Regions from separate parts of the Sporosarcina sp. Y838 genome, predicted to be linked through region 2. Evidence: a T-box and tRNA genes for the amino acid it is inferred to sense, from the RefSeq annotation. Region 2 holds a T-box; the other holds one or more tRNA genes.

Region 1 (14,680 bases), on a different contig from region 2:
ACTTCCATATATTTACTTATATAAATACTATTGTCGCGGGGTGGAGAAGTGGTATCTCGTCGGGCTCATAACCCGAAGGTCGCAGGTTCAAATCCTGCCCCCGCAACCAAATTTTATTGTGAATACAGCCTTTTATACACAATTCTTGTACAATAGAAGGTTCAGGTTCATATACATTTATTGATATTTTATATTGTTGTCGCGGGGTGGAGAAGTGGTATCTCGTCGGGCTCATAACCCGAAGGTCGCAGGTTCAAATCCTGCCCCCGCAACCAAATGGTCCCGTGGTGTAGCGGTTAACATGCCTGCCTGTCACGCAGGAGATCGCCGGTTCGATCCCGGTCGGGACCGCCATTTTTTATATTAAAGGTTTAGAATAAGCAAGCAGATAGTTGAAGCAATCGAATATAGGATAGAACGTATGTAGTTACGTGACTGACCGAATGATTGAATTAGACATAAAGGTGCATAGCTTAACAAAAGCCAAACATGTGGCTCAGTAGCTCAGTCGGTAGAGCAAAGGACTGAAAATCCTTGTGTCGGCGGTTCGATTCCGTCCTGAGCCACCATTTAACTTAATATGCCGGAGTAGCTCAACTGGTAGAGCAACTGACTTGTAATCAGTAGGTTGAGGGTTCAAGTCCTTTCTCCGGCACCATATACACCTATTGTGGTGGGGTAGCGAAGTGGCTAAACGCGGCGGACTGTAAATCCGCTCCCTACGGGTTCGGCGGTTCGAATCCGCCCCCCACCACCAACTTTTTTTAACATGAATTATGTGTTGAAATGAATTTCCATTTAGGGGCATAGTTTAACGGTAGAATAGAGGTCTCCAAAACCTTTGATGTGGGTTCGATTCCTACTGCCCCTGCCATTTTTTTAATTCAACTTATTATTTTGGCGATTGTGGTGAAGTGGTTAACACATCGGATTGTGGTTCCGACATTCGAGGGTTCGATCCCCTTCAGTCGCCCCATTTTTTACACTTTCTCAAATCAAAATAAACATCATGGCGGTTGTGGTGAAGTGGTTAACACATCGGATTGTGGTTCCGACACTCGAGGGTTCGATTCCCTTCAGCCGCCCCATTTTTATATTTTTTCAATTCAAATGAGATATCATGGCGATTGTGGTGAAGTGGTTAACACATCGGATTGTGGTTCCGACACTCGAGGGTTCGATTCCCTTCAGTCGCCCCATTTATCTTTTTGGGGTATAGCCAAGCGGTAAGGCAACGGACTTTGACTCCGTTACTCGTTGGTTCGAATCCAGCTACCCCAGTTTTGCGGAAGTAGTTCAGTGGTAGAATACGACCTTGCCAAGGTCGGGGTCGCGGGTTCGAATCCCGTCTTCCGCTCCAATTTCTACGGCGGCATAGCCAAGCGGTAAGGCATGGGTCTGCAACACCCTTACCACCGGTTCGATTCCGGTTGCCGCCTCCATATTTTATTACTACAGTATGGAAAATGAATATTACTATGCCCGAGTGGTGGAATGGCAGACACGTCGCACTCAAAATGCGATGCCGCGAGGCGTGCCGGTTCAAGTCCGGCCTCGGGTATCATATGGAAAAAACACAACTTCGGTTGTGTTTTTTTATGCTTACTTTTAACTACTGTGGTATGGTTTTTCTAAAGTGATTGAAAGAAAATCGGGTGGAGGAATCAATATGCCTTTAATAGAACATCAGCAGTTTATTCATGCCCCTATTGAACGCTGCTTTGATCTTACACGTGATGTGGATATTCATACTCGTACAACAGAAAGTACGAAAGAGAAAGCCGTGGGTGGCATTACGACAGGTTTATTGTCGGCTGGGGATGTTGTCACATGGGAAGCTGTTCATTTCGGTATAAAGCAAAGGCTGACTGCAAAAATAACAGTAATGAATAGACCCTATCTGTTTGAAGATATATTGGTGAAAGGCGCCTTTCACTCTTTCACACATATTCATGAGTTTATTGAAAAGGATAATGGCACTCTGATGATTGACAGATTTCAATATACATCACCTTTTGGACTGATTGGTGTTATAGCAGATAAGTTGTTCTTGGAAAGCTATATGAAGAATTTTATCATGAGTCGGGCTATAGCTCTGAAGGATATTGCAGAAAGTGAGTAACGGGTGTTTCGTCACGAAAAGGTGACTTGATAAATAAGTATTGAATTTATCTACTATATAAATTGAAATCAAGAATTCCTTCCAACCCGCTTCGACTAGACCTTTTAGGGCACCTACGCTCAGGCTATTAACCGGATTCAATATTTAAACTAATATAGTGAAAAAACTCCTTTTACCAAAACTTTTTTTAAATTGGTAAAGGGAGTTTTTTGGGGGAAGAAATAGGCGAAGTTTCATTCTAACCTTTGAAGTAACATGTCTTCTTATTTATCTGTAATAATTTACATAATAAATCGTCTAATAATTAAAGGGGGGGAGATTGTGTGACGAACCATAAAATCGAGGAGTGGTTTCGACTGTACGAAAGGGATATCACGAGTTTCCTAACTTACTATACAGGTTCACTGGACGTCGAGGACCTTGTACAAGAGACCTTCATGATTGCTATGAAAAAGATGTCTAGCTTCAAAAATCAATCCCATCCGAAAACGTGGTTGATTTCAATCGCAAGGAACAAGGTCGTCGATGAATATCGCAGAAGGAAAGTATGGGGGAAAATCAAATACTTATTTTTCCGTGAGCAAAGACATTCAAATGAATTGGAAGACCAAACAATTCAGAACCAGGAGATTATCCAATTATACAAAGCAATTCATCAACTTTCTCCGCGATATAAAGAAGTGGTAATACTTAGGGGCATATTAGAGCTAACGCCTAAAGAAGTGAGTGAAATACTGAAAAGTAATGTGAATCAAGTGAATGTCACGTTTCATCGAGCGTTAAAGAGACTAAGGGAAATACTTGTGGAGGAGGGCTATGCTAATGAAGAGGGTGGAGAACTTACAAGAAAATCTGAAAAACCTTCCTAAATACACATTGAATGTAGAACAGAAAGAAAGAGTCAGCCTGGCTTTGAAAAGGAGGACGAAATCTAGAAAGAGAGCACAATTTGTTAACCCTATCATTGTATTCACTTTACTATGTGCGACTGTATTTGTTCTTGCCCTATCAAATAATTGGTTTTATGAACTGAGACAGTCGTTTCAGCCTCAAGTCGAATTTACATCGGGAGAAGCGGAAACCTTCAACTTAGCAGATAGTAATTATCAAGTGACTGGAATTGAAGGTAAGGTGGGAATGTTATTTAACGAGAAATTTGTTGCAGAAGATGCTAGAAGAGGAGCAAAGATGATGCTCTACTTTTGGGGGGATGCGTCAGAACTCGCAGGTGAAAATTACACAGTTGAAGCTAGAAATACTTACAATAAAAAGATTACAATGTCTGAAGGGATTTTTGATGGGTTTTTATTTGCTGAAGATATTCAACAGATATTGACTAGTTTTCCACCATTTCCGACAGAGGGTGAATGGCAACTTTCCTTCCTTGTGAATGATCAATTACTAGAGGAATTCACAATTGAAGTCCTTCCACCATTTCCAAAGACCGAACATTATACTTTGATTAATCAACCAATGGAACTTAAAGTAGGTGAGGAGACTGAAATCACAATTGAAAGTTCAGTGGATAGTGGGAAGGAAATAGAAGTGAAGTTACTGAATAAGAAAGGAAGTATAGTGTCTGAACATGTTTTTGCCCAAGGCGGCAGCTATATTGGAGCGGGTTCATTTATTTATCACTATCAAGGGAATTTAAAATTACCAGAGCATGGCACCTGGACATTACTCATCGATGGTGAGAAAACAAAGCCATTCAAAAATTGAAGCTAAAAAAATCGCTCCTTTCCGTCGATGCGGAAGGGGCGATTTCCATTATGGGAGATCAGATTATACTACATTGGGGTTGACCATTGCAGTTAGCTTGGTAGCTTTTCGGTTCATTCCCCTCAATTATAAACACTATCAGCCTACTTCAATAGATGTCTGTTCCTTATGTAAAACATAAGAACGAACGTCTCCGCCGCTAAGGCTTGTGAACATATTTCCACATGCTCTCGTCAGTTCAAAAGCTTTAGCCGCATCCATGGATGGGCGTAGAAAGTAGATATGCATTGCTTCAGTCGTTTCTTCAGTTACTGCTGTTCGGATTGAATCGACATAGGGACTTCCAAATGAGCTATAATCATCTTTCAAGAGTATAATGTCTTTTAACGAATTGAAACGGCCATTTAGCCCATCATATCCATCATCGTTGGTACCTGTCGTAACCAATACATCACCGACGATTTTTTGGAAATCATAGATGCCCATTGGAATTGAATGCTGCAAGGATAAGAAGTTGTTTAAGTCGACGGCATTATGGAATGGGTTAATGAAGTTTTCCTGTTTGATCCGACGCATAAGTGCTTCTGAAGAATTGCGGTAGCGATTTGGATCCGCGCCAAGTGTTTTCCATATCGTACGCCATTCCTTAATAGCGGGTAAATCAGTAATAGATTTATCCTCAAATTCAAAGAAAAGTTGCTCTTGGAATAATTGCAATTTTCCTTTTAACATTTGAGGCGATTCTGACACTGTAATTTTGGTATAATGGTTAATGCCCAATTTTAAATCGGGCACGGCTTCTAATAGGTCTTTCGCTAATTTAATATTCAATAAATTCACCCTTTATATAGTTTAATTCAATAGTAGCATAGTGGAGGTGATACAGTGTGAATGCTGTTCTAGTGCAACAGTTGGTGAGGGCTTATGCGGAGTCGATTGGGATTGATAAAGTCGGTTTTACAACAGCTGCACCATTTCGTGAATTGAAAAACCGCTTGAAGCGCCAGCAAGATCTTGGCTTTCAGTCGGGTTTTGAGGAAAAAGATTTAGACAAACGGACTGAACCTGGACTTCTGCTAGATCAAGCAGAGAGTATCATTTCAATAGCTATTGCGTATCCATCCAAAATGGCTGATTCACCGAAAGGGAAAAAAGGGGAAAGAAGAGGAATCTTTTGCCGTGCATCCTGGGGTACAGATTATCATACGGTTTTACGGGAGAAGTTGGGACTTCTTGAGAAATTTATATTGGAACAAGTACCCACCGCTAGAGTAAAGTCTATGGTCGATACGGGGGAACTTTCTGATCGTGCTGTTGCAGAACGAGCAGGCATCGGTTGGTCTGCAAAAAACTGTTCAATTATTACACCGGAGTTTGGTTCATATGTATACCTAGGTGAAATGATCACGAATATCCCATTTGCGCCAGACGTTCCGATGGAAGATGAATGCGGGGAATGTAGACTCTGTCTTGACGTATGTCCAACGGGTGCTTTGATTCAAGGAGGGCAGTTAAATGCGCAGCGTTGCATTGCTTTCCTAACACAGTCGAAACTCCCAATCCCGGAAGAATTTCGGATGGAGTTTGGTAATCGAGTGTACGGGTGTGATACATGTCAAACGGTATGTCCGAAAAATAAAGGTAAGCATAATTTACATCAGCACGCTTTCCAACCGGACCCTGAACTGGCTAAGCCGCTTCTTCAGCCGATTCTTAAGTTGTCGAATCGTGAATTTAAAGAGAAGTTTGGCCATGTATCAGGATCTTGGCGCGGAAAAAACCCGATTCAACGAAATGCAATCATTGCACTCGCGCATTTCAAGGAGGAGTCTGCGGTACCTGAATTAATCAGTATGCTAGAGAATGATCCGAGGCCCGTCATTCGTGGTACGATTGCTTGGGCACTTGGTCGAATTGGTTTGGAAGAAGGACATGTAGCTATTAAGGAAGCATTATTGAAAGAGGAAGATCCGGAAGTGCGCGCTGAATTAGAAAAGGCGGCAAATAGCTGGAAAGAAAGAGTTTAAGTGGAGGAAGTGTTGAAATGGCAATACATGTAGCATTATTTGAACCGCTCATTCCTGCAAACACAGGGAATATTGCACGGACATGCGCGGGAACAGGAACAAAATTGCATCTTATCAAGCCACTCGGTTTTTCGACAGATGATAAAATGTTGAAACGGGCGGGGCTTGATTACTGGGAACATGTAGATATTACGTATCATGAAGGAATTCGTGAATTATTTGCAGATAATCCCGATGCCCTGTTTTATTTTTTGACGAAGCATGGAGATAAACCTCATACTGCTTTTGATTATTCAAATGTTTCACAAGATATATTTTTCGTCTTTGGAAAAGAGACGAGCGGACTACCTGATGACGTTTTACGTGAAAACGAAGATAGATGTCTTAGGATTCCAATGAATGATAATATACGGTCACTCAATTTATCGAATGCTGCTGCTATTCTTATTTATGAAGCACTTAGACAGCAAAATTATCCAGGACTGGCATGAAAAAACGGGACAGCCAGAAGGCATGTCCCGTGTATTAATCATTATTTTCTTTGACCAGGTATCTTAACTTTACCAGGCTTATCATCGTATCCACCTGTAAAAATTGCAGATAGGAATGCGAAGCAAACACCTATAATTAGAATTACTGTCATGATAGGTACCTCCTGTAAATTCATTAGTAGCTTTATTAAGTATACCCTATTTTTATTGGAATTGAAACGACCGTCTGGAAAAATTGTGACAGAGCAGAGAATAGTGAAACTTTTTGTTCGCTTGTCCGTATATAACATAACGACTAAAACGATATGGAGGTAAGATATATATGAATTGTTCTACAGGAATGAAATGGGTAACAGCAATTGCTGAAGGGTTTCTCGCAATTCCACTCATTGGGGGAGCTTTTGTCATAGGTACTGGCTATTCGGCACTTGTCGTCATGTTTGTACTACACGCAATTACGTTAATTCTTTCAATCCGTGAGATGCAAGGCAAGTCTGCATCGATCCTAGGTCTTGTAACAAGCGTAGTGAGTGCCATCCCACTTATAGGCTGGTTCATGCACCTACTGACTGCAGGAGCGCTCTTACTATCGGCAATCACTTCTAGCCGCAGAGTAAAGATATAAGAAAATGCGCTTCCGCCTAAAAACGGAAGCGCATTTTTTAATGTGGTAAAAAGAACAGTTGATAGGTGAACAGTACTGCGAAAATATACAACAGCACAGGAACTTGTTTCCCTTTCCCCTTAACCACTTTTAAAAGCGGGTAGGTGATGAAGCCTAGTGCAATACCTGTCGCAATGCTTGAAGTAAGCGGCATCGTCAGAATAACTAAAAATGCCGGGAATGCTTCATCGAAAGAATCCCAGTCTACATCTTTGACAGCGCCAATCATCAGACTTCCGACAATGATTAAAGCAGGAGCGGTTATCGCTGAGACACTCGATAACGAACTTACGAGCGGACCAAAAAATGCCGCGACAAGGAATAGAATTGACACTGTCAGTGTTGTCAAACCTGTCCGGCCACCTACTGCTACGCCAGAGGAAGATTCAATGTAAGCTGATGTAGGGCTCGTTCCAAACATGGAGCCAAATGTCGTTGCAATAGAATCTGCAAGTAATGCATGACGTGCACGTGGTAGCTTGTTTCCTTTCATCAGGCCAGCCTGTTTTGCAACGCCAATCATCGTACCAGTTGTATCAAACAAGGTCACGATAAGGAAGGCAAAGACGACACCATACAAACCGTGTGAGATAACATCCCCGACTGCCGTAATGGGATTCCAGACTAAAATACCCTCAGGTAAATGAGGCATTTTCCATAAAGCGCCTTCAAATTTAAGCTGACCTGTAAATGCTGCGACAATTCCCGTCAAAATCATTCCGATGAAAATCGAGCCATAGATATTCAGCGTCATAAGAATTATCGTAATTAGAAGGCCGAATAAAGCAAGTAGAACCGGTGGTGAGGTGAGGTCGCCAAGCTTAACAAGATTCGCTTCATGTGGAGCAACGAGTCCGGAGAGCCGTAAACCAATAAAGGCAATGAATAATCCTATCCCGGCCGTAATTCCCAGTTTCAAGCTCTCGGGAATGGATTCGATTAATTTTTCGCGGAAAGATGTCAATGATAAGAGAACAAATAATAGTCCAGCAACGAAAACTGCGGAAAAAGCGGTCATATAATCGAGTTGTCCATCAGAGGCAAGAATAATAGATGTGAAATAAGCGTTCAATCCCATCCCAGGAGCAATCGCAATTGGATAGTTGGCGAAAAGGGCCATCCAGAGTGTACCAACAACAGCCGCGATAATCGTCGCAATGAATACTTGTTCGAACGGTACACCTGCGTCAGCAAGTATAATGGGGTTAACAATGACGATATAAGCCATTGTTAAAAAAGTAGTCATACCGGCTAATAGTTCAGTTTTTACTGTGGTATTATTCTTTTTTAAATGGAACAACGTAATTCTCCTTTCAAAATACGAACGAAATGAGGTTCAATTACAATAATATTCGTTTTTACAATTAAATTCAACTCTGACTTTTAATCAGGGAATTCGTACTATTCGAATGACGCTTGTACAATTAGTAGTATAAAGGTTAGAAAGGGGAAATACACAATGTCAAAACGATTTACTGGAACAATTGAGCTTGGAAATGGTGTGGAAATGCCACAATTAGGTCTTGGTGTTTATAAAATGACAGAACACGAGCAGACGGTCGAAGCAATTTCCTATGCAATCGAAACTGGATACCGTGCAATCGATACAGCGGCCATCTATGACAATGAAAGAGAAACAGGAGAAGCTGTTCGACATTCCGGAGTTCCAAGGGAAGAGCTGTTCATTACATCAAAAGTTTGGAATACGGATCAAGGATATGATGATACATTGCGTGCGTTTGAGACTTCCTTAAAGAAATTGAACTTAGATTATTTGGATCTCTATTTAACACATTGGCCAATCACTGGAAAATACACGGATACATATAAAGCAATCGAACGACTATATGATGAGAAGCTCATTCGTGCAACGGGTGTTTCCAATCATCACATACATCATCTTGAAAAAATACTTGTTAAAGCGAATGTTGCACCAATGGTAAATCAGATTGAACTTCATCCACATCTGACGCAGGAACCGCTACGTATGTTTTGTAAAGAGAACGACATTGCTGTCACTTCTTGGTCTCCGCTAGCACGTGGGAAATTGCTTATGGAACCAACACTTCTTCAAATTGGTGAACAATATGATAAAACCGCTGCACAAGTAATTATTCGTTGGCATCTGCAGAATAATCTTATCGTCATACCCAAATCAGTGACGCCTGAACGAATTCGGGAGAATAGTGAAGTTGCCGATTTTGAACTAAGGCCTGAAGAGATGGATTCGATTAATGCACTAAATCTCGACGAACGAACGGGAACTGATCCGGATACTTATTAAGTTGAAAATGGACGAGCGTTTTGAGATTGGCATCTGTCAATTGACCTTATAATACAAAAAAAATGCCATGGAGAAACACCCTCCATGGCATTTTTTACATATCTTTCATTTCAACTAGTGTCTGTTGCTCTGTAAATGGATGGATGAACGATACTGCAGCTGCAGTTAATCGATAATTGCCATCTTCCGTTTCACTGCCATCGTATAATGTATCGCCTTTAACGGGATGTCCAAGATGAGACAAGTGCACACGAATCTGATGTGTGCGTCCTGTTTCCAGTTCAGCTTCAACAATGGACGTATCTTCTTTGCGCTCAATGAGTCGAAAGTTTGTAACAGCAGATTGTCCTGACGTTGAGACCAAACGTTTCGCTGGATGATGTCGATCGCGTCCGATAGGCAGTCTGATTGAACCTTTAGGCCTTTTCAGGTATCCGTCTACTTCTGCAATGTATTTTCTGCTGATGTCGTTATTCTCAATCATCCGGTCGAAAAGTGCTTTCGCAATTGGATGCTTCGCAATAAGGACGACACCGGAAGTACCTTTATCGAGACGATGGATATGCTCAGCATATGTACCGCCATTGCTTTTTATATACGCCATGACAGCGTTCATCAGTGTACCGGTTTCACGCGGTCCATCGGGATGGGTTGAAATGCCGGCGGGCTTTACGACTGCGAGGATATGTTCGTCTTCGAATAACACAGTTACGTCGACTTCTTCGTCAGGAACGTATGTTGATGCTGCGTCGGGAAAAGTGAAAACCAACTCTGTACCAGAAACGAGGGGTTCCCGCCAATCATCGACAGGCTCGCCAGTTGAGTCTAGTACACTTTTCCCCATTCGCATTAAATGGACTGTCTTTTTCCCACCCTGCCATTTATCCTTGAGCAAATGCTCGACCGTCATATTGTCTTCTGTTGTCTTATAATGAAATAACGTCATCCAAATCAACCTTCCTACACGTATTCATTATTTTCCTTCGAATTCATTGAAAAACGCACGAATATTTTCCTCTGGTTGTCCACCAAGCATTCGTCCAACTTCTTTTCCATTCTCATAATGGACAAGTGCTGGCCAAGATTCGATTTTGTAGTCTGTATTCATTCCTACTTTATCTCCATATTCTAGCATGTTAAATTGCTGTACATTGACATTCATTTCCTTGGCGATTGGCATCATTACGGGCGTCATTGCTATGCAATATTGACATTCAGGATGGAAATAGTAAGCAGTAACTGATTCACCAGCTTCGATTTTTTTGAAAAGTTCATCTGGTTGTACGATATTGCTATAGTTTTCATTGCCAATCAAATCAATGGTTGATTTCTCGAGATTGTCCGTATCATAAGGATTGTCTTTCAATTTTGTTTCGTTTGCTTTGTTCGCTAAGACGACAATTAGAATAAAAATAGCAATAATAACTCCGCCGATAATCAATAGTTTTTTCAAATTACTTCGACTCCTTCTGCCATTTTAACATGAAAAGGCTTGTGATAAAGATGATTAAAAATGCTGTTAACGCCAAAAAAGGAATAGTGATGAATCCTAGGTAGTTTATGTATTGCCCGGTGCAAGAAACATTTCCACATGTCGGCGCACTGTCGCCCAAGAAACTAATTTTTTGGAGTCCATAATGATATAGAGAAATGCTGCCTCCAATAATAGAAAAAACTGCTGTGGTTAAAGCAATCTTCGCATTTTTTTGGAAAAGGGCAATACCTGAAATGAGTACGATAGGGTACATCAGGATCCGCTGGTACCAACATAAGGTACATGGTTCATACCCTTTTACTACCGAAAAGTATAACGAACCGAGTGTTGCCACCAGCGAAACTGTCCAAATAAGAATTAGACTGTTTTCCATTCGTTTTTGCATAGTTTCAACTCCCGCTTTAGTAACTTCATACATGTTTGATTATAGAGCGTGAAGTGAATCAAGTAAAATATTATTAACTAACGGGACACTGCGATATAATGAATACAAACAAGTTTGGAAGAGGTGTTTCAGGTGAGTGAGGAATTTGATTTGTCCAATTTTGAAATTAGTATGATTATCCGTCAGATGAAATTTGAGGATATAAAGAAGCTTTTAGGTATGCAGGAATTGTGTTTTCCGGGTATGGATCCATGGGAAGAAGGTCATCTGAAAAGTCATTTGGAGAAGTTCCCAGAAGGACAGCTAATTGCTGAGTTAGATGGAGAAATCATAGGTTCTTGTTCAAGTCTGATTATCAACTTCGACGAGTATGACGACCGGCACACATGGGATGATGTAACAGATGAAGGGTATATAACCAATCATAATCCCGACGGTTATAATATGTACGGTATTGAAGTGATGGTTCATCCGGACTATCGACGTATGAAAGTCGGTCAGCGTTTGTATGAAGCGCGTAAGGAGCTTGCAAGAGAGCTCAACTTGAAGTCGATTATCCTCGGAGGGCGTATTCCGAACTATCATAAATTTGCGGATGAAATGTCCCCACGAGAATATGTGGATTCTGTGTCACGCCATAAAATCTATGACCCTGTACTAACTTTTCAGTTGATGAACGACTTTACATTGATGCGGGTTAATCCGAATTATTTACCGGATGATAAAGCATCTAAGAAATATGCAACACTTATGGAATGGAATAATGTTGATTATAAACCACTGACAAAACGACATTTTAAAACGAGTTATCCCGTCCGTATTTGTGTTGTTCAATATTTAATGCGTAAAATCAATTCGTTTGAAGAGATGGCTCATCAGTGTGAATACTTCGTGGATGTCGCTTCGGATGCCAATTCTGATTTCGTGGTTTTTCCGGAAATATTTACGACCCAGCTCATGTCCTTTATGGATGAAGTATCACCGAGCCAAGCGGTTCGTAAAATGACAGAGTATACGCCACAATACATTGAGATGTTTATGAACTTAGCGGTGCGTTACAACGTGAATATTATCGGTGGATCCCACTTTGTAGAAGAAGAGAATGAAGAAATCTATAACATCTCCTACTTGTTCCGTCGAGACGGTTCAATTGAAAAACAATATAAGATTCACATTACGCCAAATGAACGGAAATGGTGGGGGATTAGTGCAGGTGATGCGGTGCGCGTGTTTGATACGGACTGTGGGAAAATCGCGATTCAGATTTGCTATGATATCGAATTCCCGGAACTCGCACGTATTGCGACCGATATGGGTGCTAATATTATTTTCACACCATTCTGTACTGAAGACCGCCAAGGTTATTTACGCGTCCGTTATTGTGCACAAGCCCGTGCCATTGAAAATCAAATTTATACCGTGATATCAGGGACAGTCGGCAACTTGCCACAAACGGAAAATATGGACATCCAATATGCGCAATCAGCCATATTCGCACCATCCGATTTCGAATTTGCCCGTGATGGCATCGTCGGTGAAACGAATGCTAACTTGGAAATGGTTCTTATCGGTGATGTCGACCTTGAGATATTACGCCGTCAGCGTCAAGATGGAACTGTTAAGCAATTGAAAGATAGAAGGCATGACGTGTATCATATTGAGTATAAGAAGGATTAATAGTTGAAAAGCGCCACGCATTCCGAGAAATCCGGTGTGCGTGGCGCTTTTTTTGTTGAATTAATTCTTCTTGGAAGGATGATTCCGCATGCTTTTTGTAATCTTTTTCCACTTATTTCGTTCTTCAGCTTGAGCGGCGGTGTCCATTTTGCGCTCGAGGAATGCTAATTCTTTTTGAAGCTTTAAATAGCTTGCATAGCGGTCTTCGGGTAAAGCGCCGGTAGCAAGTGCTTCCTGCACAGCGCATCCGGGTTCATTGTTATGTTGGCAATCGTTGAATTTACATGCATCTGCAAATGCTTCCACGTCTTTGAAACCTGAATCCAAGCTCTCGCCATTATCCCAGAGCTGGAACTCTCTCATTCCTGGCGTATCGATAAGTACACCACCGCCAGGAATTTTAACAAGTTCACGATGTGTCGTTGTATGCCGCCCTTTGTCGTCATCATCGCGAATATCTTGTACAACCATTGTTTGACCGCCACAAATGGCATTTGTTAGTGAGGATTTACCAACGCCAGAGGAGCCTAACAGCGCAGCAGTTTTACCGCCTACTAATAGTGTCGTTAGTTCTTTAATACCCTCACCCGTGACGTTACTCACTGCAAAAACATCGGCACCCAGTGCAATATTACGTGCTTCTTCTATATAATGTGATGGGTTATCGCAAACGTCTTTTTTTGTTAAAACAACAACAGGGCTTGCACCTGAGTCATAGGTAGCAACCAAATACCGTTCTAATCGTCGTGGATTGAAATCTTTATTCATCGACATAACCAGAAAAACAACATCAATATTGACTGCTATAATCTGTTCGATAATTGTTGAACCCGCCGCTTTTCTGGAGAACAGTGACGTGCGAGGTAAAATGGCATGAATGATGCCCCGTTCCTCACCTGGCATCTTTTCAACCGCAACCCAATCACCGACAGCAGGGAAGTCCCGTCGATCATCAGCAACATATTGCATCGTACCTGAACAAACAGAAAGCCATTCACCTTCAGTTGTAACAACGCGATACATCCTCTTATGTTCAAGTGTGACACGCCCAGGGACGTATTTATTCATTTTTGCGTTTTCATTTAATTTTGCCCAATTAGCTTCGTGGGATATATTCCAACCGTACTCGTTTAAGTTAATCAATTTGTTTTCCTCCTATTATGTGCATGCTAGAAAAGCGCAGAGCGCTAAACAATAAAAAAGCCGTAGGTCCTGATCGGACACCACGGCTTTCACGCGCATAACAGAAGAAGCATGCTTACTAAAAAAGCACGGCAGGTGAAAGTATGGGTCCGATCAAATTGACATTAGGTACATTTAAATTAGCCATAAAACTTCACCTGCTTTCTGTAAGATGAATTAATATTAACAAAATGAAAGAGGTAAGTCAATGCAGACTTTTCACTCTACTTATAGAAGAAAAAACTTTCCCTGAATTTAACAACACATTCCAAACAGGTCACACTAAATTCTGCTCTTAGCGAAGATATTTTGGGATTAATTTTGATAGAAAACCAAAAGGCTGTCCAACAAGTCAGTGTACTGACTTTCTGGACAGCCTCATTTAACTTACTAGTCTCTTTTAAATAAATCTCATAATTAGTTTAGTCAGTTCTTGCACACCAAGGTATCCAAACATGATAAGACAACCAATTAAGACTGTGTTTGGCACCCATTTGTTTCTTGATTCTTTTTCTACATCTTTCGAATTCAATAGGAATAGCAATGAAGCTGCCAAAAACGGCATGAACAGAGCTCCTAATGCGCCGTATAGAATAATGAGTTCAACAGGCTTTCCGAAATACATTAAAAT
Region 2 (15,551 bases):
ACAACCTGCTTCTATAGCTTCTTGTTTAGCGAGAACATTTCCAAGCAAGTTTAGACTTTTAATATCACAGCGCAACCAGCGAACATCTGCCACGGTTTTAACTCGGACTCCGTTTTCAATATCTGTTAAAGGTCTTGGGTTGTTGACCGCATATGCAGTAACGACTGGCGAAACCGATAAATCAGGAAATTGGTGAAGTCGAGGTGCGGAGCCGCGTGTAATCTGCAGATAGACATGACCAACTAAAATATTATTAGCAGCTACTAATTGACGTGCAATCTCCATCAATTGGACTTCTGCATAAGGTATTGCTAACTTTATTTTTCTAGCACTTTGATACAAACGATTGATATGTTCTTCTGCCGTATACAATTCTCCACCATATACTTTAATCACTTCATAGACACCATCACCAAAATAATATCCACGATCGTCAATCGAAATGTTTAATCCTTCACGCTCAGTAAACTGTCCGTCAACAAAATACACTGTCATCTTTATTCCCCTTTCGTTTCTCCACTCGCCAGACCGCAAATTGCGTCTGCATAAATGGCTGTCGCTTTCACTAAATCGTCTATATAAACATATTCATCAGCCTGGTGAGCTACATCTTCCCTACCAGGGAATAACATTCCAAAAGCAACTCCCTTGTCAAGGACGCGTGCATAGGTGCCACCGCCAATCGCCAATAGCCCGGCGTGTTCTCCGGTATGCTTAGTATACACCTCTTGTAAAGTCCTTATGAGAGGATCAGCAGCATCGACGTGATGGGGTTCCGAGTTCGATCCTACATCCATTGAAAATGGCGTATCTGCCAACCTTTCCATACATGTCGTTATTTTCTCTTCAAACGAATAGGTGACTGAATAACGCATGCTAACGTTGATTTCACCACCGGTTTTAGAATCAAAGGTAACAATACCCGCATTCAGCGTTGTATCTCCCGACATTTCATCATTGAATGCTAAACCAAGAAACAGTCCGCGCGACTCATTTGCAAATGCATCAAACATGAATTGAGTGAAGTCCTTCGATGGGCCTTCTTTAAGTATACGATTCAAATAGGAAGCTAAAAGTACAGCTGCATTTATTCCATTGTTAGGTTCCATCGCGTGTGCAGATTTCCCATTTAAATTGATGACAGTATGACCGCTTTCATTGGCAATGCCCCCCGTCACATTATGAATATTTAAAAATGTAACGAATTGCTCATTATCAATTTCGACTTCCCCCGCAAGATGTGCCTCAGCATAATCAGGAACCATATTCGTCCGATTGCCTGATTTGAAGTACAGGAGTTGTTGATCAGCAAATACTGCTTTTTGTTTAAATAGGACAGAGGCAATTCCTTTTTCAGCGTTTATAATTGGGAAATCCGCGTCAGGAGCAAAGCCAATCTTTGGCATTTCTTCTTTTTCAAAATATCGTTTCACACAACGGAATCCACTTTCTTCATCTGTTCCTATAATGAGGCGCACTCGCTTATTCAGCATAATTCCAGATTCTTGAACCATTTTCATCGCGTGCCATGCTGCAATTGTCGGTCCTTTATCGTCTATAGCACCACGCCCAAATAACTTATCATCATCCACCGTCCCGGCAAACGGTCCATAATTCCAATTGCTCCCTGCAGGAACCACATCAACGTGGCAAAGAATTCCTAAAAGTTCATCCCCTTGACCCATTTCAATATGTCCCGCCATATTATCTATATTCTTTACAAGCATCCCAGCTTTTCTACCTTCTTCTAATATCCAGTCTAAGGCGCGTTTCGGTTCTGGCCCAAATGGCATTTCTTCCGTAGCTGCGCTTTCATCTAAAATAGAAGGAATGGCAATCAATTGCTGTAAATCCCCTATCAGCTTCTCTTTGTTTTTCAAGACCTCAATTTTCCAATCCATCAATCAAGACACCCTCCTTCTTAATAAGCCTATTTTCACACGTTAGACTAAGAAAATAAAGTGGAAACCACTTTCACTGAATCTTCACAAAAAATTCATGCAATCTTTACATAAATAAGTTATACTGGTATTGTCAGAAAAAATAATCTGACGTACCAACCTTTTCGAAAGGATGTGCGGTGTCAGGAATAATTTCAACGTGCTTTAGGCAACATTCATAAGTCTCATGACCAATGATTTTGGATAATGAAGATGAAGGGGTGATTCCACACTTGAAACCTGCAACTGATCGTATGCTTACACGCATCAAAGATGTATATTTTTACATCCTTGATAATGGAACTGTAACTACAGAAAACCTGGTAGAAGAATTTGGTATCACTCACCGTACTGTCCAAAGGGACTTAAACGTCCTGGAATACAACGAGCTTATAATGAGCCCGGTGCGAGGTAAATGGACAACGACAGCAAAAAAAGTGAAATTATCTTCTTGACCCGCACGTAATTTTGAAAAGCGAAAGGCGCCAGCTCTTAACCCTGCTTCCGCAGGCATATAGGCTGGCGCCTGCAGTCTGGGCACAATCTTAAGCGTACGCGCCTGACGCCCTCTAAAAAGGCGCCCGTGGGCTATAAGCACAATATCCATAATAGAAGTTATCTACGGTACGAGATTATAGAATTAGTTAAACTATAAAAGAAGCTGAGCCGTATCTAACGGCTCAGCCCTTTTTATTTTTTTGAAATCTGCATGAGCTGTTCTATTTCCTCTACTGTCAATTCTCGGTATGTCCCTAGTGCTAGACTTTCATCCAAAGATAAAGGTCCCATTGATAAGCGTTTTAAGTAGATGACCGTCTTGTCAACCGCCTCAAACATCCGCTTCACTTGATGGAATTTTCCTTCTGTAATTGTTAATTCAACTTCAGAAATGACATCTGACTTCAAAATATTCAGTTGACCTGGCTTCGTTTCGTAGCCATCATCCAATGTAACACCTTCTAAAAACCGTTCAACGTCTTCCCCCGTAACAATCCCATCGATATGTGCATAATACGTTTTCGGAACACCTTTTTTAGGAGACAATAAATTATGCGTAAGCTTGCCGTCATTTGTCAGCAAAAGAAAACCTTCCGTATCTTTATCTAACCTACCCACTGGAAAGGGTTCAAAAATCTGATACTTTTCATCCAGCAGATCAACAACTGTCCTATCTCTCGAATCTTCCGTTGCAGATAACACACCTTGTGGCTTATTCATCATCAAGTAGATAAATTCTTTGTAGACAACCCGCTCACCGAGTATCGTTACTACATCACTGTCCACATTGACATGCATTGAGGAATCCTTTACTGTATCTTCATTTACTCGAACAGCCCCTTTTTTCATAAGTTGCTTAACTTCTTTACGAGTACCGTATCCCATATTTGACAATAATTTATCTAAACGCATTATTTCCCTCCTAAAAAGCCTAATTTCTTCGTGAATTTAGTCAATCGCTCACCGAACAACTTCTGTGCGAGACCAGTTTTAAGTGACAGATACCCATAAATGACTGCACCAACTGTTGCACATATAAAAATGTACAAGAGAGACTGCATTTTTCCGTCAGCAGGACTGAGCGCCGTCAAGCCTTTCAGCGTAAACATAACCGCAACTAACATAATGATATTTAATATAGCGATTAGGATTAGTCTTCTAAATACCATCTTCGATTTATAATGAAGGGTTTTTGAAATGATGGCAATATTGATGCCTACTGCGACTGAGTATCCAATTGCAGTTGCAAGAATAGCACCATTCGTTTCAAACATTTGAATGAGCGGTATATTGAGTGCAAGCTTAAATAACAGGCCCAGTAAAGAAGTAAACACAATCCACTTATGCCGATCAATACCTTGAAGAATTGCAGCTGTCACTGAATATAATCCAAACAAAACAGCGACTGGTGCATAACTTGCCAGAATTCCTGCTCCGACAGCACTTTCACTATAAAGAAATTGGTAAAGCTCATTTGATAAGATGATTAATCCGATAACCATCGGAACTGTCAAATACAACATAATTTGAAATGTTTGATCAAGTGAACGTGTGATTCCTTTTTGGTCTTTTTTTGCATAATAACTAGTTATGACCGGAATCAAAGCCATTGAAAATCCAGTTGCTACCATCACCGGAATCATAACAAACTTATGGGTCAGTAGATTCAACATCCCTAAGTAAGTATCGGAAACCTTAGACATTCCGATTGATTTCATGGCTTCATTAAATGTGATCATGTCAACGAACTGATAAAGAGGATTGATCACGCCAACGAGAACGAATGGCAATATATAAGCAAATACTTCTGTATACATCTCTTTGAAAGAAATATTACTCGCTGGAGGACTATTCGAAAGTAGATGATCCAGTTCAGGCTTATAGGACTTCCAGTATTTAAAGAGGACTACAAGACCTGCTAGTGCTCCGATAAATGCTGCGAATACTGCAAAACTGATTGCTGCTTTTGGAGATTCATCCAGGACATTAACGACAATAAATGCGCCCCCAAGAACGACAATGATTCTAACAATCTGTTCGACAAGTTGCGACACTGCTGTCGGCTCCATTTTCTGATATCCCTGAAGGAAGCCACGCACGATACTCATAAGTGGTACAGCAAGAAGTGCATAACTAACCCAACGGATAACGCCGGCAATATCATCTATCGTAAATATTTGTTCTTCATCTCTACGAACGAGGTGGGCAATTGGCTCAGCCAATAAATAGAGAGTAATAAATGAAACAATACCTGTCAGCGTCATCACAAGCATTCCAGACTTCAGTAATTTCCGTCCGGTTGCATAATCGCCTAAGGCATTATATTTCGAGACATATTTTGATATTGCTAATGGTGCTCCAGAAATAGCGATGGCCAATGCAATATTGTAAGGAATATAAGCGTATTGATATAATCCGATATTTTCTTCTCCAACAATTGCATAAAGCGGAATTAAATACAAAAGCCCAAGTGCTTTAGATAAAAACAGCCCCACCGTAAGTATGGCGGTCCCTTTTACAAGATTTGATGACATAATTAATCCTTCCAATCTCCCTAAATCTACTTAACAGTTTACCCCCACACGCCGTTTTTCACAATGAATAACGGCGAAATGTGTCGAATTGAAAAAACTGTAAGCGTGGTTTACAATATGTATGACGTCGGCATCTTACAAAGGTTTGAGTAAAACGTATAGACCAGTGAAACAAAGGGGCAGTCGCCAAATAAAAAATCGCAGAGTTCGTATAATGGGGATTAAATTAAAGATCAATTACGCCTCGGCGTAATTGCGTCCAGATTTTGAATCGAGCTTGAGGCCTACAGGGGGGAAGGATTGAACTCCATCCTTCCTTGTAGGTCATGCAACAGGGAAGGATTGAACTGCATCCTTCCTAGTTGCCGCAGGACGCGGCGATCTTAGGTTGCCTTCATTAACTCCTTTCAAAATCTGTGACATCCGCCAGAGACTTTTTCTTTGTTCAGCGGGCCTATGGACACCCGCTGAATAGGAATAAAACCCGTATTCATCTCCCACCTATGGAGGCAAGAGTTTTCTGTAGCTGACGCTTCGCTTTCAGTACAAAAACATTTGCTGAATAAAGATAAATCAGGCTACCTTCATCCATTTAGTCATGGAAAAAGACAACCTGAAGGGAGTCTATATATGTCTCATAACGCTAGGCAAGTTTAACGTGGTTAATCTCGTTTTAACTTAATTTTTTCGTTAGCAATCAGTACACCTTGCTTAAATTCTTCATAGTCAGGCTCTGTTGCATTTAGGAAGCAAGTTGTAGCAATTTTTTTCGCTATCAATCTCCTGCCTTTCCTGACTATATCCGTACCTCCTGCATGGCTAATCAGTTTATTATAGATGCGCTGACACTCTTTTTGTTGAAACGCTTCGTGTCTTATTTGCTCTTTCTCTGCGCTTGTTAAATACGTTTTCTCTTGATGTTCAACTTGCTCACTACTATGTCCTTCAACTTCGCTATTTTCATCTCTAGTCATTCCGTACACTCTCCCGATTCTTCGTCAAAGCAAATATACTCATGTACATTAACTTTGCTTCCTCATCTTTAAAATTCAATACATGTACCGTCTCAGTCTTGGTAAAGAAATTTTCAACCAAATGAAAAACACCATCAAATCCGCTTGAGTACCCATTCTAAGACATCTTCACTTAAATCTCACATGTATGATAATTGTACCACATGCGGTTGCTATTTTTTCATCTGCTACTTTTCTCCTTTTCAACCACCTCAATGCTTTTTAATGATGCTGTGTTAAACTAATACTTAATAATTCATTACCGAAAGGCTTGATAAAATAATGACTACTAATTATGTTGATGCAGACGTCATCATCATTGGCGGAGGCCCATCAGGATTGATGGCTTCAATCGCTGCTGCTGAAAACGGAAGGAAAGTTCTCCTGCTTGAAAAAGGTAAAAAACTTGGCACTAAACTGGCCATCTCAGGGGGCGGACGTTGTAACGTTACAAACCGTTTGCCTCAAGAAGAAATCGTTAAAAACATTCCAGGCAATGGACGTTTTTTGTACGGTCCCTTCGCCGTTTTTAATAATGAAGACATCATTACCTTTTTCGAGGGTCTTGGCGTTGCATTAAAAGAAGAAGATCACGGTAGAATGTTCCCCGTTTCGAATAAAGCAAAGGATGTTGTCAATGCATTGCTTGAAGAAATGGATCGTTTAAATGTTGAAGTGAGATTAGAAACGCGCGTAAAAAAACTTTTGATGAATGAAGAACAAATTCTTGGTGTCAGACTCGATTCTGGCGAGGAAATCCGCTCGCATGCTGTTGTTGTAGCGGTCGGTGGAAAAGCGGTTCCTCAAACCGGTTCAACAGGCGACGGCTATCCATGGGCGGAAAAAGCCGGCCATACCGTGACAGAACTTTATCCAACAGAAGTTCCTTTACTATCAAATGAACCTTTCATTGTCTCAAAGGATCTACAAGGTCTTGCGCTTCGTGACGTGGCGGTATCCGTCCTAAACGCCAAAGGCAAAAACCTTATCACGCATCAAATGGACATGTTGTTCACCCATTTCGGCTTAAGCGGTCCTGCGATTTTACGATGCAGTCAATTCGTTGTGAAAGAACGGATGAAAAACGGCAACAAGCCCGTTGAAATGAGAATCGACTCAATGCCTGCACTGAATGAAGAAAAAGTTTTCCAACTGCTCAACACATCATTAAAAACGGATTCAACGAAAGCCGTGAAGAATGTGTTAAAAGGAATTGTACCTGAACGCTGGATGCTGTTTTTATTCGACCGGGCGGGAATTGACCCAGCTGAAACCGGAGCCCAGATGCAAGTAGAAAAAATTCGTACTTTGACGAAATTATTAAAGGCTTTTTCAATGAACGTCAATGGTACTCAACCAATTGAAAAAGCATTCGTCACAGGCGGTGGGGTCTCCGTCAAAGAAATCGTTCCAAAAACGTTAGGTTCCCGCAAGAAAGAAGGACTCTACTTCTGTGGTGAAATTTTGGATATTCACGGCTATACAGGCGGTTATAACATCACTTCTGCACTTGTTACCGGCAGAATTGCAGGCATGAATGCAGGACAGCACGCGACTGATTTATAAACATTGAGAATAGAAAACTATACGCCAGATTCAAGAAACCCAACTAAAAAAATCCGCCGGAAGAGATACATCTCTTTCGGCGGATTTTCTTTCTTTATCCTATGCAACAATATTAATAAGTCTTCCTGGAATCGCGATGACTTTCTTCACTTCTTTGCCTTCAAGAAGTGTTTTCACATGTTCATCTTCCAGTGCAAGCTTTTCAAGCTCATCCTTCGTAACATCTTTCGATACGATGATTTTAGCACGCACTTTCCCATTAATTTGAACAGCCATTTCGACAGTATCATCGACAAGCTTCGATTCGTCATATGTTGGCCAAGTTTCATACGTCATCGTCTCCGTATGGCCCAACTTCTCCCATAGCTCTTCTGCAAGATGGGGTACCACTGGAGAAATCATTTTCACGAAACCTTCTACATATTCTTTTGGAATTGTATCTGTTTTATAGCCTTCGTTTATGAAAACCATCAACTGAGAAATCGCAGTATTATTACGCATTCCCTCAAAGTCTTCCGTCACCTTTTTCACTGTTTGATGGTAGACCTTTTCAAGTGCCCCACCTGTTTTTCCACCAATTTTCGTACTTAGAGATCCATCTTCATTGACAAACAAGCGCCAGATTCGGTCAAGGAATCGACGAGCACCATCGAGACCATTTGTCGTCCATGCTTTTGAACCTTCTAAAGGTCCCATAAACATTTCATAAAGACGTAGTGAATCTGCCCCGTGTGAATGAACAATATCATCAGGATTGACAACGTTGCCTTTAGATTTCGACATTTTCTCATTGCCTTCACCAAGAATCATTCCTTGGTTGAACAACTTCTGGAATGGCTCTTTCGTGTGTACAACACCGATATCGTAAAGTACTTTATGCCAGAAGCGTGCGTAAAGCAGATGTAGAACCGCGTGTTCTGCGCCACCTACGTAGATATCTACAGGCAACCAACGTTTCGCAAGTTCAGGGTCGATGATCATCTCATCGTTATCCGGATCGATGTAACGCAAGTAATACCAGCAACTTCCCGCCCATTGCGGCATCGTATTCGTTTCGCGGCGACCTTTCATACCTGTTTCAGGATGTGTCACATTTATCCATTCCTCGATGTTTGCAAGTGGAGACTCACCCGTTCCACTTGGTTTGATATTATCCGTTACCGGTAATACGAGTGGTAAATCCGCTTCTTCAACTGGTGTCATCGTGCCATCTTCCCAGTGGATAATTGGAATCGGCTCGCCCCAGTAGCGTTGTCTTGAGAACAGCCAGTCACGAAGACGGAATGTAATCTTCTTGTCGCCTTTGCCATTTTCAACAAACCAAGCGATCGCTTTTTCAATTGCTTCATCTTTCCCTAATCCGTCAAGGAAACCTGAATTGACATGTTTGCCATCTCCAACATACGCTTCTGCAGAAACGTCGCCGCCTGCTACAACTTCAATGATTGGAAGGTCAAATTCTTTTGCGAACTCATAGTCACGCTCATCATGTGCAGGAACCGCCATGATTGCACCCGTTCCGTAAGTCGCAAGAACATAATCCGCGATCCAGATTGGCATTTTTTCACCGCTTGCAGGGTTGATTGCGTAAGCCCCCGTAAAGACACCAGTTTTTTCTTTCGCAAGATCTGTTCGTTCAAGATCACTTTTCATTTTCACTTCATTTAGATATTTTTCGACTGCATCTTTCTGTTCTGCAGTAGTCACTTGTTCAACCAATTTTAATTCTGGTGCAAGCACTGCATATGTCGCACCAAAAATCGTATCCGGACGTGTTGTAAATGCTTCAAACGTCAGATCAGTTCCATCAATTTCGAACGTCAGCTGCGCCCCTTCTGAACGACCAATCCAGTTACGTTGCATATCTTTCAAGCTTTCCGGCCAGTCCAGTTCATCCAAATCTTCAAGAAGACGATCTGCGTAATTTGTAATACGCAGTACCCATTGGCGCATCGGACGTCGCTCGACTGGATGACCGCCACGTTCTGACTTGCCGTCAATCACTTCTTCATTCGCTAAAACCGTACCTAGTGCTGGGCACCAGTTAACAGCTACTTCATCAACATAAGCCAAGCCCTTGTTGTAAAGTTGGATGAAAATCCATTGCGTCCATTTATAATAAGATGGATCCGTTGTATTAATTTCACGGTCCCAATCGTATGAAAATCCGAGATCATTCATTTGACGCTTGAACGTCGCTATATTCTTCGCTGTAAATTCAGCGGGATCATTTCCTGTATCAAGCGCATATTGCTCGGCCGGAAGTCCAAAGGCATCCCAGCCCATCGGATGAAGGACATTATAGCCCTGCTTCCGTTTGAATGAACTTAAAATGTCTGTCGCGATATAGCCTAGGGGATGCCCAACATGAAGACCCGCCCCCGATGGATATGGAAACATATCTAACGCAAAGAACTTCGGTTTTGATGGATCATCCATCATTTTAAATGTTTTATTGTCCTTCCAGTGCTGTTGCCATTTCTTTTCAATTTGCCCGTGATTATAACTCATTTACAATTCCTCCTATTTAAATCAATTGCGCCTCGGCGTAATTGCGTCCAGATTTTGAATCGAGCTTGAGGCCTACAGGGGGGAAGGATTGAACTACATCCTTCCTTGTAGGTCATGCAGTCGTTGCGACAGGACGTCGCGAAATTAGACTGCCCTCTTAACTCCCTTCAAAATCTGTGACATCCGCCGGAGGCTTTATTTTCATTCAGCCGGTGCATGAACACCGGCTGGATGAAAATAAAAAACTCCCGTCCCTTAAAAAGATAAGGGACGAGAGTACTATAGATTCCCGCGGTGCCACCCAAATTGACGGAAAAACCGCCCAACTTGATTCCTTAACGCGGACAACGGCACGGGTTACTGATTTACTGTTTAGTAGTTCACCAATGCAGGCTCCGAGGCGAGTTCATCTCCGTCATACAGGCTTTCACCAACCGCCTGCTCTCTAAAATCGACAGCAAAGATTACTATTCCTCATCTACGCCAAAGCTATTGCTTCTAGTTTACCCGAATTGTGGCACTTTAACAACCTTCATTTCACGCCTTCAATAACGTCTTTTACAATTAATTCAGCTTCCGTCGAATCGATAACTTCTTGAATTGTAAAACCCTCAAACACTTCTTTCAATTCAAGTCCTTCAGGAGTCACATTTATTAAAGCACGCTCTGTAATTATTTTATGAACGACTGCTTTACCTGTTAACGGTAGCGAGCACTCTTTTTTAATTTTTGCTGATCCATCCTTTGCAACGTGGTCCATTATAACGATTATTTTGCGAGCGCCATGAACGAGATCCATCGCGCCTCCCATTCCTTTAATCATTTTACCAGGAATCATCCAGTTGGCGAGGTCTCCATTTTCGGAAACCTCCATGGCACCTAGAATGGCAACATCGACATGTCCTCCGCGAATCATCGCAAACGATTCTGCACTGTTAAAGTATGCAGAACCTGGAATTGATGTGACCGTCTCTTTTCCTGCGTTAATCAGGTCCGGATCGACTTCATCGGAGCTCGGATAAGGTCCGATACCTAGTAGTCCATTTTCTGATTGAAGCACGACTGTTTTATCCGGCGAAATATAGTTTGCGACAAGCGTTGGCATACCTATTCCAAGATTGACATAGTTCCCATCTTCGATTTCCTTTTCAGCCCGTCTAGCAATTCTTTCCCTTACATTCACTTCTCCCATATCACACATTCCCCTTTCATTCGCGAGTCGTCAGACGCTCAATTCGTTTTTCCTGTTTAGCTTGTAGAAGTCCTTGCACATAGATACTCGGTGTATGAATTGCTGCAGGATCTAAATCTCCCGTTTCAACGATTTCCTCTACTTCAGCAATCGTGAACTTCCCTGCTGCCGCCATCATCGGATTAAAGTTTTGTGCTGTTTTACTGTAAATCAGATTACCAAATTGATCGGCTGTTGCTGCACGGACAAGTGAAAAGTCTGCGCGCAACGCTTCTTCTAGGACATATTCTTTGCCATCGTAAATCCGAACTTCTTTTCCTTCAGCTACCAATGTACCAACACCGGCCGGCGTGAAAAATGCCGGAATACCAGCTCCGCCTGCACGGATTTTTTCGGCTAACGTTCCTTGGGGCGTTAACTCGACTTCAATTTCACCGGAAAGCACTTGTCGTTCAAATTCTTTATTTTCTCCCACATATGAGCCAATCATTTTCTTAATCTGTTTATTCTTTAGTAGAAGTCCAAGTCCCCATTCATCGACTCCACAGTTATTTGAAATGACAGTAAGGTCTTTTACGCCTTTTTCAACTAGTGCTAAAATGAGCTGTTCAGGAATCCCTACGAGCCCAAATCCACCAACCATTAATGTTGCGCCATCCTCTACCTGTGCAACAGCATCTTTTGCTGACTTATAAATCGGTTTCATTTTACATCCCCCTTTTAAATATTGCTAATTAAGTCACAATTATCTATCCCTTCAATTAAATCATTCTATAGAAGATCTTGCAATGAAAGCATTTAATCAAAATGGTATTAATCATTTCTAAATTTAATAAAAGTGAATTTTCGATGACGTTAATAAACATCCCAATAATGAGATGCCATACTTTCTAGATAAACAGACCGCCTCTGTTCACACTCAAAGCAACTGAAGCTAATGACTTTCTTTATATTCCGACAAGACAAACACCTTATGTTCCATAATTCAAATGTTACTACAATGTAAAACCATGATATAATCAACTGTTAGAGGAGTGAATGAAGTGGATAAATTGAACTTACCATTCCCTACTGAAGGGAAACGATATCATACATGGTCACGACACTTAAAGGATGAATTCGGATTTAAAGTGATGAAAGTTGCACTTGATGCAGGTTTTGATTGCCCCAACCGAGATGGTACGGTCGCTTTCGGTGGCTGTACATTTTGCAGCGTTGCAGGTTCTGGTGATTTTGCCGGAGATCGTGTTGACCCAATCGAGGTCCAATTTGCAGAGATTAGTGAAAGAATGCATAAGAAATGGAAAGACGGCAAATACATGGCTTATTTTCAGGCGTATACAAATACACACGCTCCACTCCCTAAGTTAAAAGAGAAGTTTGAAGCAGCATTGGCGCAAGAAGGTGTTGTCGCATTGTCAATCGCGACGCGTCCAGATTGCTTGCCCGATGATGTTGTGGAGTATTTGGCAGAACTGAATGAACGTACTTATTTGTGGGTTGAACTAGGACTTCAAACCGTCCATGAAAAGACCGCAAATCTTGTCAATCGAGCTCATGATTTCAAATCATACGTAGAAGGTGTCGAGAAACTGCGTAAACATGGCATCAGGGTATGTACCCATATCATTAATGGTTTACCACTTGAAGATTACGATATGATGATGGGAACTGCACGTGAAGTTGCAAAACTTGACGTCCAGGGTATAAAAATTCATCTTTTGCATTTATTAAAAGGGACACCAATGGTAAAGCAATACGAAAAAGGTCAGCTTGAATTTCTAGAAAAGCAGGAGTACATTGATCTTGTAGCTGATCAACTTGAAATCCTCCCTCCTGAAATGATTGTTCACCGTATTACAGGCGATGGTCCGATTGAATTGATGATAGGACCGATGTGGAGTGTCACAAAATGGGAAGTATTAAACGGCATTGACAAAGAACTCGAACGTCGTGATAGCTGGCAAGGGAAACATTACAAAAGGGCGGTCGAATTGATTTGAAGTTGCATCGGATTCTCCCTTTTGCAAGACAATTATTCAAAGATACAGTTCATGTAGGAGAAACCGTTATCGACGCAACGGCTGGGAACGGGAATGATACGCTTTTCCTAGCAGAACATGTCGGTGAAACTGGCCGCGTCTTTGCTTTCGATATACAGCAATCCGCACTCGATTCAACTGCTGAACATTTAGGCGACTTAAAAGAACGGGTCTCACTCATATTGGATAGTCATGCGAACGTTGAAAAGTACGTCGATGGGCAAATTGGTTGTGCGGTCTTCAACCTCGGCTATTTGCCACATAGTCAAGATCTATCGATTGTTACACAATCAGAATCCACAATTCAAGCTATCCACAAGATGCTTGGATTGTTAAAAAAAGGCGGTATAATTGCGATTTCTGTCTATGATGGACATGAAGGCGGCGCTGAAGAACGGGACGCACTTTTAGATTATGTAACAAGTTTGCACCAGGCAGACGTACACGTAATTCGTTACCAGATGATCAATCAACGAAATAACCCTCCATTTTTGATTGCTATGGAAAAAATGAAAGACTTTAAAATAGTTAAACAAGTGGAATAAATAAAAGGTTGCTCTGATTGTTATTAAATCAGTTGCAACCTTTTATTATCTTTAATTAGATATGGAATAGCTGGAAATATTGTATCTTGAGTCACGGCTGTTGATTAACCATAAAATAACTTGATCAAATACTGGGCACTACGTGTAGAATTGCTTTTGGTTCGCTTTGAATTGAACAACTTCTAAACCATTATCGAGAAGTCTTGAAAAGTAGGGATGTGACTTCGTCGCATCCCTATTTACGTGCGCCCAGCATGGGCGCACAGTGTGGCTAGACGTGATGGAGTCACTTCTAGCCACATTTGCTCCTCGGTAATAGTGTCGTAATTATTTCGCCGAAAGCGAGCCGGAAATAGTCCCATGAAAATGGCGATTTACAATCCCTTCTCGCCATTTTTTATGCTAGTTAATGGCTATTCAATACGCGTCATATTAAGTTCAACTATTCACTTTTCATAATCCCGCAAATCGGCAATCGGATCTATCGTTTTCAGGTCTACATTCTCCATAAACTTTATCAGACTCGTGGCTGTTTGTGCTGCACTGCTTAACAAGCCTTTTTCTTTGTAGTCTATAAAACGCCCAAGGAGTGGAAATGCCTCTTCCTTACTTCCCCGAATAGTCTCCTGCATATCGGTATCAATAATGCCCGGCGCGATAGATACAATTCCCACGGGAAACGCCGCACTTTCCTGTTCTAGTGTGATCACGCGCGAAAATTGATCAAGTCCAGCTTTCGTTGTGCAATATGTCCCCCAGCCTTCATAAGCATTGCGGCCCGCTCCGGAAGATATATTCACAATTCGCTTCAATCCTTCACAATCTTTTAATTTCTTAATGAATGCATTTGAAAGAATCATAGGAGCTGTCAAATTGAGCGCTAAAGCACTTGTCATTTCTTCTGCATTCACTGTCCCAATCAACCCTATGGGGTCAACCGTTCCGGCATTATTAACAAGTGTGAATGAAGTAATTTTCTCCGGAGCGGTAAATAAAATTTCATCCATAAGAGTTTCTAGCATATCTGTTTCAGTAAGATCTGCTTCGACAAACTTTACCCCATCCAGTTCCCTTACAGTGCGTGCAATTCCAATAACATAATGTCCCTTAGCACTTAATTGTTTTATAAGTTCATAGCCAATCCCTTTTGACGCACCTGTAACAATATACATATTCATTCATTCCACCCTTTCTGTATACATACTCAACAAAAATTCCATGTTAATCATTTTAAGAAATTTCGAGAAATCAATCTTACTAACAGCTGTCCTATCAGAAATACGAACGAACTAATTATAACTGCCCCATCTCTGCCAACGGGTTTAAACCAACCACCGTCATCAATGAAATTTGAAGCCAACAATAACGATCCTATTCCAGTAACAATATTGACTAAGAAAACATACCTTAATTTTATATTTCTCGATAATAAACCTGTTACTAGAATGAATAATATAGAACCAACAAATAGAAATCTTGCTTCCTCTCGCTTAATATGCTGCCCATATTCATAGTAGTGAAATAGGAAAGATACCGGTATTAATGAAACAATCAACCATAGTATTTTCATGAAACCCCTTATAACTATCCATTCACTCCCCAATCGACAACTCGCTTAAACGCATGATAGCTTCATGCTCTTCAAACGAACTAAACCAACGATAATTATTGTTATCTAAAATTCTATAATGTTTGCTGATCACATTTTGT

What was found. The T-box of region 2 lies ahead of leuS (leucine--tRNA ligase). A T-box ahead of a tRNA ligase gene usually reads a tRNA of that ligase, here a tRNA-Leu.
Region 1: it encodes a tRNA-Leu, which carries the amino acid that the T-box ahead of leuS (leucine--tRNA ligase) is inferred to sense. The anticodon was not compared.

What each region holds. Positions count from the first base shown of each region.
Region 1 is NZ_JBXCJD010000020.1:36,210-50,889, reverse strand. It holds tRNA gene AC1TO4_RS16980 (tRNA-Met) at 35-109, shown strand; tRNA gene AC1TO4_RS16975 (tRNA-Met) at 201-275, shown strand; tRNA gene AC1TO4_RS16970 (tRNA-Asp) at 279-354, shown strand; tRNA gene AC1TO4_RS16965 (tRNA-Phe) at 494-569, shown strand; tRNA gene AC1TO4_RS16960 (tRNA-Thr) at 583-658, shown strand; tRNA gene AC1TO4_RS16955 (tRNA-Tyr) at 673-757, shown strand; tRNA gene AC1TO4_RS16950 (tRNA-Trp) at 801-874, shown strand; tRNA gene AC1TO4_RS16945 (tRNA-His) at 901-976, shown strand; tRNA gene AC1TO4_RS16940 (tRNA-His) at 1,013-1,088, shown strand; tRNA gene AC1TO4_RS16935 (tRNA-His) at 1,124-1,199, shown strand; tRNA gene AC1TO4_RS16930 (tRNA-Gln) at 1,210-1,281, shown strand; tRNA gene AC1TO4_RS16925 (tRNA-Gly) at 1,286-1,360, shown strand; tRNA gene AC1TO4_RS16920 (tRNA-Cys) at 1,369-1,442, shown strand; tRNA gene AC1TO4_RS16915 (tRNA-Leu) at 1,481-1,561, shown strand; gene AC1TO4_RS16910 (SRPBCC family protein) at 1,670-2,122, shown strand; gene AC1TO4_RS16905 (RNA polymerase sigma factor) at 2,446-2,991, shown strand; gene AC1TO4_RS16900 (hypothetical protein) at 2,945-3,844, shown strand; gene AC1TO4_RS16895 (B3/B4 domain-containing protein) at 3,983-4,684, opposite strand; gene queG (tRNA epoxyqueuosine(34) reductase QueG) at 4,732-5,871, shown strand; gene trmL (tRNA (uridine(34)/cytosine(34)/5-carboxymethylaminomethyluridine(34)-2'-O)-methyltransferase TrmL) at 5,889-6,362, shown strand; gene AC1TO4_RS16880 (hypothetical protein) at 6,685-6,987, shown strand; gene AC1TO4_RS16875 (NCS2 family permease) at 7,025-8,326, opposite strand; gene AC1TO4_RS16870 (aldo/keto reductase) at 8,486-9,310, shown strand; gene AC1TO4_RS16865 (RluA family pseudouridine synthase) at 9,405-10,256, opposite strand; gene AC1TO4_RS16860 (thioredoxin family protein) at 10,284-10,763, opposite strand; gene AC1TO4_RS16855 (disulfide oxidoreductase) at 10,765-11,190, opposite strand; gene AC1TO4_RS16850 (GNAT family N-acetyltransferase) at 11,323-12,867, shown strand; gene rsgA (ribosome small subunit-dependent GTPase A) at 12,928-14,007, opposite strand; gene AC1TO4_RS16840 (Nramp family divalent metal transporter) at 14,450-14,680, opposite strand, start outside.
Region 2 is NZ_JBXCJD010000005.1:185,077-200,627, forward strand. It holds gene dat (D-amino-acid transaminase) at 1-495, opposite strand, end outside; gene pepV (dipeptidase PepV) at 498-1,901, opposite strand; gene AC1TO4_RS09195 (DeoR family transcriptional regulator) at 2,174-2,395, shown strand; gene AC1TO4_RS09200 (pseudouridine synthase) at 2,631-3,350, opposite strand; gene AC1TO4_RS09205 (putative polysaccharide biosynthesis protein) at 3,350-4,972, opposite strand; gene AC1TO4_RS09210 (hypothetical protein) at 5,635-5,946, opposite strand; gene AC1TO4_RS09215 (BaiN/RdsA family NAD(P)/FAD-dependent oxidoreductase) at 6,268-7,551, shown strand; gene leuS (leucine--tRNA ligase) at 7,651-10,062, opposite strand; T-box leader at 10,326-10,552, opposite strand; gene AC1TO4_RS09225 (3-oxoacid CoA-transferase subunit B) at 10,595-11,254, opposite strand; gene AC1TO4_RS09230 (CoA transferase subunit A) at 11,271-11,960, opposite strand; gene mnmL (tRNA modification radical SAM protein MnmL/YtqA) at 12,298-13,257, shown strand; gene mnmM (tRNA 5-(aminomethyl)-2-thiouridylate-methyltransferase MnmM) at 13,254-13,841, shown strand; gene AC1TO4_RS09245 (SDR family NAD(P)-dependent oxidoreductase) at 14,288-15,019, opposite strand; gene AC1TO4_RS09250 (helix-turn-helix transcriptional regulator) at 15,434-15,551, opposite strand, start outside.